DNA from 2 places in the Pseudoalteromonas sp. JB197 genome. Region 1 is predicted to be linked to the other one. Evidence: predicted binding sites of a transcription regulator. Region 1 holds the regulator's gene; the other holds the start of a gene.
The links. Region 1 encodes ArgR, which controls arginine synthesis, uptake and breakdown. Its sites were predicted from a motif close to ANTGAATANNTATTCANT; they were not measured.
Positions count from the first base shown of each region.

Region 1 (4,967 bases):
GCAAGTCGGCTTGGCTGGCAATGCTATTTTGCAGTGTGATTTTAATTGTTGCCTTTGTTATACCTATTGCTGTGTTAATAAAGTACGCCATTGTTTATTTTGATCAAGCATGGAGTAGTGAGTTTTTTAGCTATGCGTGGCAAAGTTTAAAGGTAGCTATAGTAGTAAGCGTAGTAACGCTGTTACTTAGTGTATTAGTGGTGTTTTATCAACGTATAGCCAAGCAAAATTATCCACTTATTCCGGGGCGATTAGCTAGCACCGGCTACGCTTTACCAGGAACAGTACTGGCTATTGCGGTGCTATTACCGCTTACGCTGTTAGAAAATACGGTAAACCGTGTGCTTGAGCCATACGACTTAAATATAGGCTTGTTACTCACTGGCAGTGTATTTACCATTATTTTTGCTTATGTAGTGCGTTTTTACGCAGTAGCACATGGCGCGATTGAGTCGAGCTTTTTACGCATTAGCCCCTCTCTCGACATGGCTAGCCAATCTATGGGCAAAAGCCAAGGCCATACGTTACGTTTGGTGCATTTACCCCTACTTAGACGCGGGTTGCTTACTGCGGCTTTGCTGGTGTTTATTGAATGCATGAAAGAGCTACCTACGGCTTTGTTACTTAGGCCGTTTAATTTTGAAAGCTTAGCTACGCATGTGTTTCAGTATGTGAGTGATGAGCAATTAGAGCTGGCTTCTATATCGGCATTATTTATTGTGCTGGTTGGATTTATCCCTCTGTATTTTATTAACCGTTCTATGGAGCAACGTAGTTAAATGAGTAGTTTGATTTTACAAGGCGTGAGCTATCAATATAACGGTACTAAGGTTATTCACGAGCTAAATTTAACCATAGGTAAAAACGAAATAGTGTGTTTGTTAGGTGCCAGTGGTTGTGGTAAAACCACCACCTTAAAAGCAATTGCAGGGCTAATAGAAACGCAACAAGGAAGCGTGTTTATCGATGGTAAGCTGGTGAGTAACGCCAATACATTTATCTCGCCAGAGCATCGTAATATTGGCATGATGTTTCAAGATTATGCGTTATTCCCGCATTTAACCGTGGCACATAATATTGCTTTTGGCTTAAGTAAAATGAGTAAAGAGCAAAAGCAACAGCGCGTTGATGAAATGCTTAAGCTGGTGCATTTAGTTGGCTGCGCCGACAGGTATCCGCATCAGTTATCGGGTGGGCAACAACAGCGCGTGGCGATTGCGCGTGCACTTGCTTACAAACCAAGTTTACTATTACTTGATGAGCCGTTTTCGAATATAGACACTCAAGTACGCTTTGAATTAATTGCCGATATTCGCCGCATAATTAAAACTCAACAAGTGTCGGCAGTATTTGTTACCCACTCAAAGGAAGAGGCTTTTGCATTTGCAGACACGCTGGCTATTATGCACCAGGGTAAAATAGCTCAACAGGGCACCCCAGAACAGCTTTTTGCTAAACCAAGCTCAAAGGAGGTTGCAGAGTTTCTCGGTCAGGGCATATACTTAAGCGCAGAAGTGTTAACAGCAACTGAATATAAAACCGCTTTTGGCCTAGTTGAGTCGGTTATTGCGCACCAGCATCAGGCTAATATAGGAAAAATATATGTGCGTCCTCATCAAATAGAGCTAATGAGCGACAATAAAAAAGATAGCCATAGTGAACGCGCCACCATATTAAGCAGTCGTTTTATTGGTTCGGCTTATGTTTACACTGTAGTTATTGCACAACAAGAAATAGAAGTTGCAGCGCAATATGGCCAGTCATTTGTTCAAAATGAGCAGGTTATAATAAAAATAAAACCCCACACGGTGAATTTTTTCGAATCATAAATTAATTTGTTATTCGCTGTGTTTATCTATTTATAAGCTAAGGAATAACAATGGCACAAGCGCAATCAGGGATTTGTGCTGAAGCAAACTTACACGGTTTGCATTTATTTTTTAATGTGTTTGATGGCCAAGATGAGTCATTACGTACAAAGCTCAAGCAAGTAAGCGCTATTGAGGAAGAGTTTAGCGATCAGTTTTCTGAATCTATGCTTTCTTGTATGGTGGCTATTGGTGCACAGTATTGGCCGCATATTTTGCCAGAGTATATCCCCAGTGAACTACAAAGCTTTCCTAATATAAATCATAATGAACACGCAATGAGCGTGCAGCCGTGTGATTTGTTTGTGCAAATACGTTCAGACCGCGAAGACGTTAATCATTTATTTGCACTGCAAATTTTAAAGTTATTTGCACCAGACGTAGAGCTGGTGGAACAAATTCGTAATTTTAGATTTTTAGATGGTCGCGATTTCAATGGTTTTATTTATGGTGGCAAAATGCCGCATGGCCGACAAAAGCGGGCAACGGCGTTAATAAATAAACCAGGTAGCTTTGAGGATCAAGGCAGTTATATTCATGTGCAACGTTATAAGCACGATCTAAGCGTATGGCAGCATCTATCGCTAGATGAGCAAGAGCAAATAATAGGTCGCACTCGCTTAGACAACACTCTTATAGCCCCAGCGCTTGAAACCAGCCATGCACAACGCAGTGAATTAAAAGATGAGCAAGGCCAGCCAATATTACTTAATCAAGGCATGCCTTATGGCGATGTTTACGAGCAAGGAATGCTGTCAATTACTTGCTCGGCCAGTGGAACCGCATTTGAACAGGTATTAAAAAGTCGTTTAGGTGAGGGGGAGTGCTATGATCATTGGCTTGATTTTACTCAAGCCGATATGGGGTCTGCGTTTTTTGCACCGTCAGTTGGGTTTTTAAAACAGTTATAACGCGTGTTTTAAATACTAAACCGTATCAAATAAAATACGTACCCGCTCTAGGGTTAAGTCTATTTCAGATATTTTAGCTGGGGCAATAAAAATAGTGTCGTCGCCAGCTATAGTACCTAACACGCCATCGGCTTTACCTAATGAGTCAAGTAAACGCGCAATAAGCTGAGCCGCGCCTGGGCTGGTACGGATAATAATCATCATTTCGTTATGCATTATATCAATAACAAGCTGGCGCAACGGGCTTTTTGCTGTGGGTACGCCCATTTCTGCTGGCAAGCAATACACCATTTCTTGTTTGGCATTGCGCGTTCGTACCGCGCCAAACTTACTAAGCATGCGCGACACTTTACTTTGGCTTATATTGTCAAAACCTTGCTCTTTTAACGAATCTACTATATCGCCTTGAGAACCAAAGTTTTCTTCTTTTAAAAGCGCTTTAAATGCTTTTACTAACGCTTCCTGTTTGTCTTGTGGTTGCATAGTTTTTATTTGCTTTTTATTATCCATGCCGCAAATTCTACACAAAAACGAATAATTATACAGCAGTTGTTTATTTAACTTGCCAGTTTACTGTATTCAGGCCAAATGTTTTTACAACTATGGTCTAAAATATTACGAAAATAGGCAGGATAAATTTGTTTTTAGTCGCTAATTTCTTTATCTTAGAGCCATAAATATTTCCTACCTCAAATCACGGAGAATTCCAATGAAAGTTGCTGTATTAGGTGCTGCAGGCGGTATCGGTCAAGCGTTGTCTTTATTATTAAAAACAGGCTTACCAGCTGGTTCTGAATTATCACTATATGATGTTGCACCAGTAGTTCCAGGTGTTGCGGTTGATCTATCTCATATCCCTACAGCGGTTAAAGTAGCTGGCTTTGGCGCTGATGCGTTAAATGAAGCGCTTAAAGATGCTGATATCGTACTTATTCCTGCTGGCATGCCACGTAAGCCAGGTATGGATCGTGCAGATTTATTTAATGTAAATGCTGGCATCATCAAAACGTTAGCAGAAGGCATAGTTGCAAGTTGTCCTAAAGCGTTAGTAGGTATTATTACTAACCCAGTAAACGGCACTGTACCAATTGTTGCTGAAGTATTTAAAAAAGCAGGTACTTACGACGCTAAACGCGTATTTGGTATTACTACGCTTGACGTTATTCGTTCAGAAGCATTTGTTGCTGAACTTAAAGGCGTAGACGTAGCAACTGTTAAAGTTCCTGTAATCGGTGGCCACTCAGGTACTACTATTTTACCTCTACTTTCTCAAGTTGAAGGCGTGAGCTTTACAGATGAAGAAGTTGCAGCACTTACTCCACGTATCCAAAATGCGGGTACTGAAGTTGTAAATGCTAAAGCGGGTGGCGGTTCAGCTACTTTATCAATGGGTGCAGCTGCAGCTCGTTTTTGTATGTCTTTAGTTAAAGGCCTACAAGGTGAAGACGTTGTAGATTACGCGTACGTTGCTGTTGAAAATGGCGATGCGGAGTACTTTGCACACCCAGTACGTTTAGGTAAAAACGGCGTAGAAGAAATTCTTTCTTACGGCGAACTAAGCGCATTTGAAACAAAAGCAAAAAATGACATGCTTGAAACACTGAAAAAAGACATCAAAGAAGGTGTTGATTTCATGGCGTAATAGCCAAAATCAAGTGACAAAAAAGCCTGCGTTTGCAGGCTTTTTTATTGCTCGGAATTTAGCTAACCTGCACCCAGGTTAGCTACACATAAAGGCAGTAAAGTTAGTGATCGCGATCAACTGCAATACGGGCAAGGCTCACAAGTGCTTGTTTATATTCAGACTCAGCTAAAAAGTCTAAGCAAGCAATGGCTTTGTCGGCTTCAAGTTCGGCCTTTTGCATCGTAAATTCAAGCGCATTGGTTTGTTTAAGTGCCGCTAAAATTTCTTCAAGATGATCCATGCCATTACTGTGCTCTATAGCGTCACGGATCAGCTGTGTTTGCTGCTCATTACCATGTTGCATTGCATAAATAAGCGGCAGAGTTGGTTTCCCTTCGGCTAAATCATCACCAATATTTTTACCTAATTGATCTGCATCTGCGTTGTAATCAAGTACGTCATCAACGAGCTGAAACGCAGTACCTAAATGCATGCCGTATAGGTTAAGCGCATCAAGCGTGGCTTGGTTTTGCTCAGTAATAATGGCCGCAAGGCCTGTAGCGG
Region 1 covers NZ_NRGZ01000001.1:48,653-53,619, forward strand. The annotation lists gene CIK86_RS00205 (iron ABC transporter permease) at 1-779, shown strand, start outside; gene CIK86_RS00210 (ABC transporter ATP-binding protein) at 780-1,829, shown strand; gene CIK86_RS00215 (Dyp-type peroxidase) at 1,880-2,779, shown strand; gene argR (transcriptional regulator ArgR) at 2,795-3,262, opposite strand; gene mdh (malate dehydrogenase) at 3,489-4,421, shown strand; gene ispB (octaprenyl diphosphate synthase) at 4,525-4,967, opposite strand, start outside.

Region 2 (4,967 bases), on a different contig from region 1:
AGCTGGATTATAGTCGCTTTTTTAAACGGGGCAATTTAAATTTAATATTTATTAAAAGGCTTTTATTATCAATATAATAAGCAGGCCTTTCGACCTGCTTTAAGATTACTTGTTCATCGCACTAATCAAAAACGCCGAAATTTTAGCGCCTTCTCGTAAGGTGGTTTCTGAACTTGACTGCCCTACTAGCGAGCTGTCGGTAAAAGGCGCAATTTCCATCATATCGGCACCGGTGATCGGAAATTCATCGGCTATGGCTGATAAAATATCCAGTGCGTGCTGTGGCGTTAAGCCGTTTGCCTCTGGTGTGCCTGTTGCAGAGGCATATTTTTCATCAAGGGCGTCAATATCAAAGCTAACATACACTTCGTCAACGTTGTCGGCTTTAAGCTGCGCAATGGCATCTGCGGCAACGGCTGCTGCACCGCGCTCTATAATTTCATGCGCCCAATGTTGTTTAACACCAAAGGTGCTTTCCCAATGCTCTTTCGGTTTACCGCTTGAACGAATACCAAATTGAATTAAATGATGTGGCGCAGGTAAAAACTCTAAAATATGCGTACACCAAGAGCCAAAACATAAATCAATGCCTAAGCGCTCAACCAATAAGTCGGTATGGGCATCAAAATGAATAATTGCGGTACGCTTGCCTTGTGTGCGCTTAGCTTTTAAATACGCTTTTGTTAATGGGTAACTAATTGAATGATCGCCGCCAATACCAAAAATGCCTTTATTTTCAAATGTTGCATAAAAGCTGTCGCATACATCTTCAGTGATCGACAGTGGGCTAACGTAATAGTCGTTATTTTCGTTGCCGTATAATGCTTTTTGACAATTGGTTATAGTGGCTTTGTTTAAGTATTTATCATGTAATAAATGAGGAATAACGCGTACGTCGCCTAAATCGAATGAGCGGCACTGAGGTTGCTGATCGAGTAATGCTGAGCGTAAAAATAACGGCCCCCAGTTTGCGCCACGTAAAATACCGCCGCCACAATCTGAGCTAATACCTAGCATTACCGCTTTATGCGGCGAATTGGGTAACTCGTTAAGCGACTCACGCCATAATGGGCCAATGTTTTCGGTTTGCCCATAAAGCTTGTTTCTTAATGCAGCTTTGCGCTCTTTTGCAGTGTTAACTGTATATACACCATCACCTGGTGCGCACAAACAATGCTCAATTTTGCTTTTAAATTCCTGAAATTCGGTGCTCATGGTAAACCCTTATAAATCTATATGTTTTGCGTGGTACTGATTAGTTATGCAAAATTGCTAATATTTAAATACTAACAATAACATTAGTACTGCTTGCTAAAAGCAAACTAACGTTAAATTAGCCTTGCTTCACTAATGTATATACCATCCAAAAAATAACAACTAACCATATGAATAAAAACAACTTAGTGTAAATGTGCCTGTTGTTTATGATAATTTACTGATTACTTTAGACGATCAATATAATGTCTGCCTATACAAGTCAACCGCCTCATTTTACGGGTAACTTTAATATATGCTTGAATATTCAATGTGGGTGAATAAATCAAAACAAATCAACACGGACATACGTCCTGTACTAAACAAACAATTATAGTAATGATGCTAAATTGATAGTAATTTTATAAAGGCTTAGTTATGGAAAAGGTATTTCACTTAGGGTTATGTATTGACGATCTTAAAGGTGCAAAACTGGCTATTGTTCCGGGCGATCCGGATCGTGCTGCACGTATTTCGCAATTTTTAGATAACCCAACTTGCCTGGCTAAAACGCGTGAATTTCATGTTTATTTAGGTGAGCTTAATGGCCATTCTGTGGTTATATGCTCTACCGGTATTGGCGGTCCATCGACGTCGATTGCCGTTGAAGAATTAGCCCAACTTGGCGTGCACAGCTTTTTGCGTATTGGTACTACTGGCGCAATTCAACCACACATTAACGAAGGCGATATTTTAATTAGCCAAGCCTCTGTGCGTTTAGATGGTGCAAGCCAGCATTTTGCGCCGCTTAGCTACCCTGCGGTATCTGACTTTTTTGCTACCCAAGCTATGGTTAAAGCCTGTGAAAACCTTAATATCGATTTTCATATTGGTATTACTGCATCAAGCGACACATTTTACCCAGGGCAAGAGCGTTACGATACACACTCTGGTTATGTGCCAAAGTCGTTACAAGGCAGCTGCGAAGAGTGGCAAAAATTGGGGGTGATGAACTACGAAATGGAATCGGCAACCTTATTTACTATGTGTGCGGCACTTGGTTTACAAGCAGCGTGCGTAGCCGGTGTATTAGTTAATCGTACTCGCCAAGAAATTCCTAATGTTGACCACGGCGAAATTGAAAGAAAATCAGTTGCGGTAGTATTAGAAGCCGCTAAAGTACTGCTCGCTAAGTAACAGTACTTTTTAGTGTGTCAGTTTGCCAAGTTACTCACTTAATGGCGCACTAATTAGCTCAAGTGGTGGCAAGTTTACAAAGCTTGCTAACACTGCTTGAGCCACTCCTGCTTGGTTTTCATGACCAGCGGTTTCTAACAGTGTTATTCCCTTTACGGTATGTTGATCAAAACTCAAACCAGCTAAAAACAACTGACTTAATGCACTTTGCAATGGCGATAAGCTAGGGCTGTATGCAGCGTTTTCTGCGTAACTGCCATAAAAGTCACCGTTGTTAAACGTAGTGATTTTTACTGCGCTGTAGTTTTGGCTATACGGTACATAAGCTGCTAACGCATAGGCTGCCAGCTGTTGCTCTACTTCTGTATTATTAAATGAGCGAGCCTGCGGGGCTGGATTAAATAAGCTGTACTGATTGCCTAAATCGGTGGGGCCAAACGAATGCGGTAACAAGTCTGCAAGTTTAAATTGCTGCTCGGGCAGTAAAATATCAAATTCACGCGCATCAGCTAATTCGTTCATAAATTGGCGGCAATAACCACAAGGTGCGTCACTAATCGCTATTTTTAGTATTTTTTTCGCGCCATTTAACCAAGCATTATTAATTGCAGACTGCTCTGCGTGCACCACTAAACTAAGTGCTTGGCGGTTAAACTCGGCATTAGCACCAAAGTAAAAATTAACCTCGCCGCTTTCATCAAGTGCTTTAACGATTGCACCTACATGAAAGTTCGATATGGGTGCTACCGCAAACTCAGACGCTAAAGGCACTAAACCTTGTAATAAGGCGTCGTTTGTTACATTAAGTTGCGCGCATAGTTGGTTAATATTATTTGCGTTTAAAATACCGCGCTGGGTTTTTAATTGGCTACGTAAAGCCTGTGTTTGCGCTACGCTTAAAGAGATGTGGGTATTACTTAGTGCGGTGTTTGCTTGTACTAAAAAGGTTGCAGAAGCCATAATATAATTTTTTTATTCAATGGCTAAGTAGTTTAAAAGGTTAGCGCATAAAATGCCAGCGCATATGCATAAAATAAGGGGTTACGGCGCTGCGCAATCCCCTTATTTTTATTTAGCCATTAACCAGTATTGCGCATACCTGCTGCTATGCCGGTCATGGTGATCATTAACGCGTTATCTATATCGCCTTCACTGCCGTTGTCGCTTGACCGCGCACGGCGAAGTAACTCTACCTGCAACACATTAAGCGGATCGGTATAAGGGTTACGCAGCGCAATTGACTCTTTGATCCATGGCTGATCGGCCAATAAGCTTTTTTGCGGGCTAAGCGACTGTACTAAACTAATCGCTTCAGCGAGCTCTTTGCGCAAGGTAACACCAAGTGGTTTGTACATATCTTCCACCAGCGCGTTATCGTAATGCTCACTTAACCAGCTGTCGGCCTTACTAAATACCATTTCGAGCATTTCTAGGCGCGATCTAAAAAATGGCCATTGTAAGCTCATTTCTTGCAAGGTTTCAACGCCGTATTTTGCCAAGGCCGCTTGTAATCCTGTTAATGCGCCTAACCACGCAGGTAACATTAAACGATTTTGGCTCCATGCAAAAATCCATGGTATTGCCCGCAAACTTTCGACCCCACCTGTAGGGTTTCGTTTTGCAGGGCGCGAGCCAAGCGGCAGTTTAGAAAGCTCAAGCTCTGGGGTTGCCATTCTAAAATAAGGTACAAAGTCTTCATCGTGGCGTACCACGTTACGATAATGCTCACACGACTCTTCGCTGATCAAAGCCATTACTTCGCGCCATTGTGGTTTAGGCTCTGGCGGTGGTAATAAATTACTTTGCAGTACAGCGCCGGCGTAAATATTTAAGCTTTGTAGCGCAACATCGGGTAAACCAAATTTAAAGCGGATCATCTCGCCTTGCTCAGTTACTCGCAAACCACCTTTTAATGACCCCGGTGGTTGTGAATGTAGGGCTTGTGCAGCAGGTGCGCCACCTCGCCCTACCGTACCGCCACGGCCATGAAATAACACCAGCTCTATGCCGCGTTTGTCGGCCAATTGCACTAGCTTATCCATTGCTTCGTACTGCGCCCAACCAGCTGCCATCATACCGGCGTCTTTTGCTGAGTCTGAGTAACCTATCATGACGTTTTGGGTATTGTTAATTTGGCCTCTGTACCAGTCATTATCCAACAAAGTAGTAATAACATTGTGGCCATCATTTAAATCATCTAAGGTTTCAAATAACGGCGCAACCGGTAATTTAAAGCTACAACCACTTTCTTTTAACAGCAATTGTACCGCTAAAATATCGGAGGCTGTGCGCGCCATCGAAATAATATATAAGCCAAATGTTTGCTCGTCTTGCTGTGCAATCACGTCAAAGGTGTCGAGTACTTCTTGTACCTCTGGGCTTGGCTGCCAACGCTTAGGTATTAGCGGCCTGCGCGAGTTAAGCTCAGTGAGTAAAAAGGCTTGTTTGTCTTGCTCTTGCCATTGGTTGTAATCGCCCAAACCTAAGTAACGCGTAAGCTCTGAAAACACATCACCATGGCGCGATGAATCTTGGCGTACATCTAATTTAGCTAACCGCAAACCAAAACTATTAAT
Region 2 covers NZ_NRGZ01000002.1:731,754-736,720, forward strand. The annotation lists gene CIK86_RS18430 (arginase family protein) at 106-1,215, opposite strand; gene udp (uridine phosphorylase) at 1,633-2,391, shown strand; gene cdd (cytidine deaminase) at 2,422-3,351, opposite strand; gene ppc (phosphoenolpyruvate carboxylase) at 3,471-4,967, opposite strand, start outside.
Region 2: the regulator ArgR is predicted to act here: its motif matches at 1,251-1,268, upstream of CIK86_RS18430 (arginase family protein).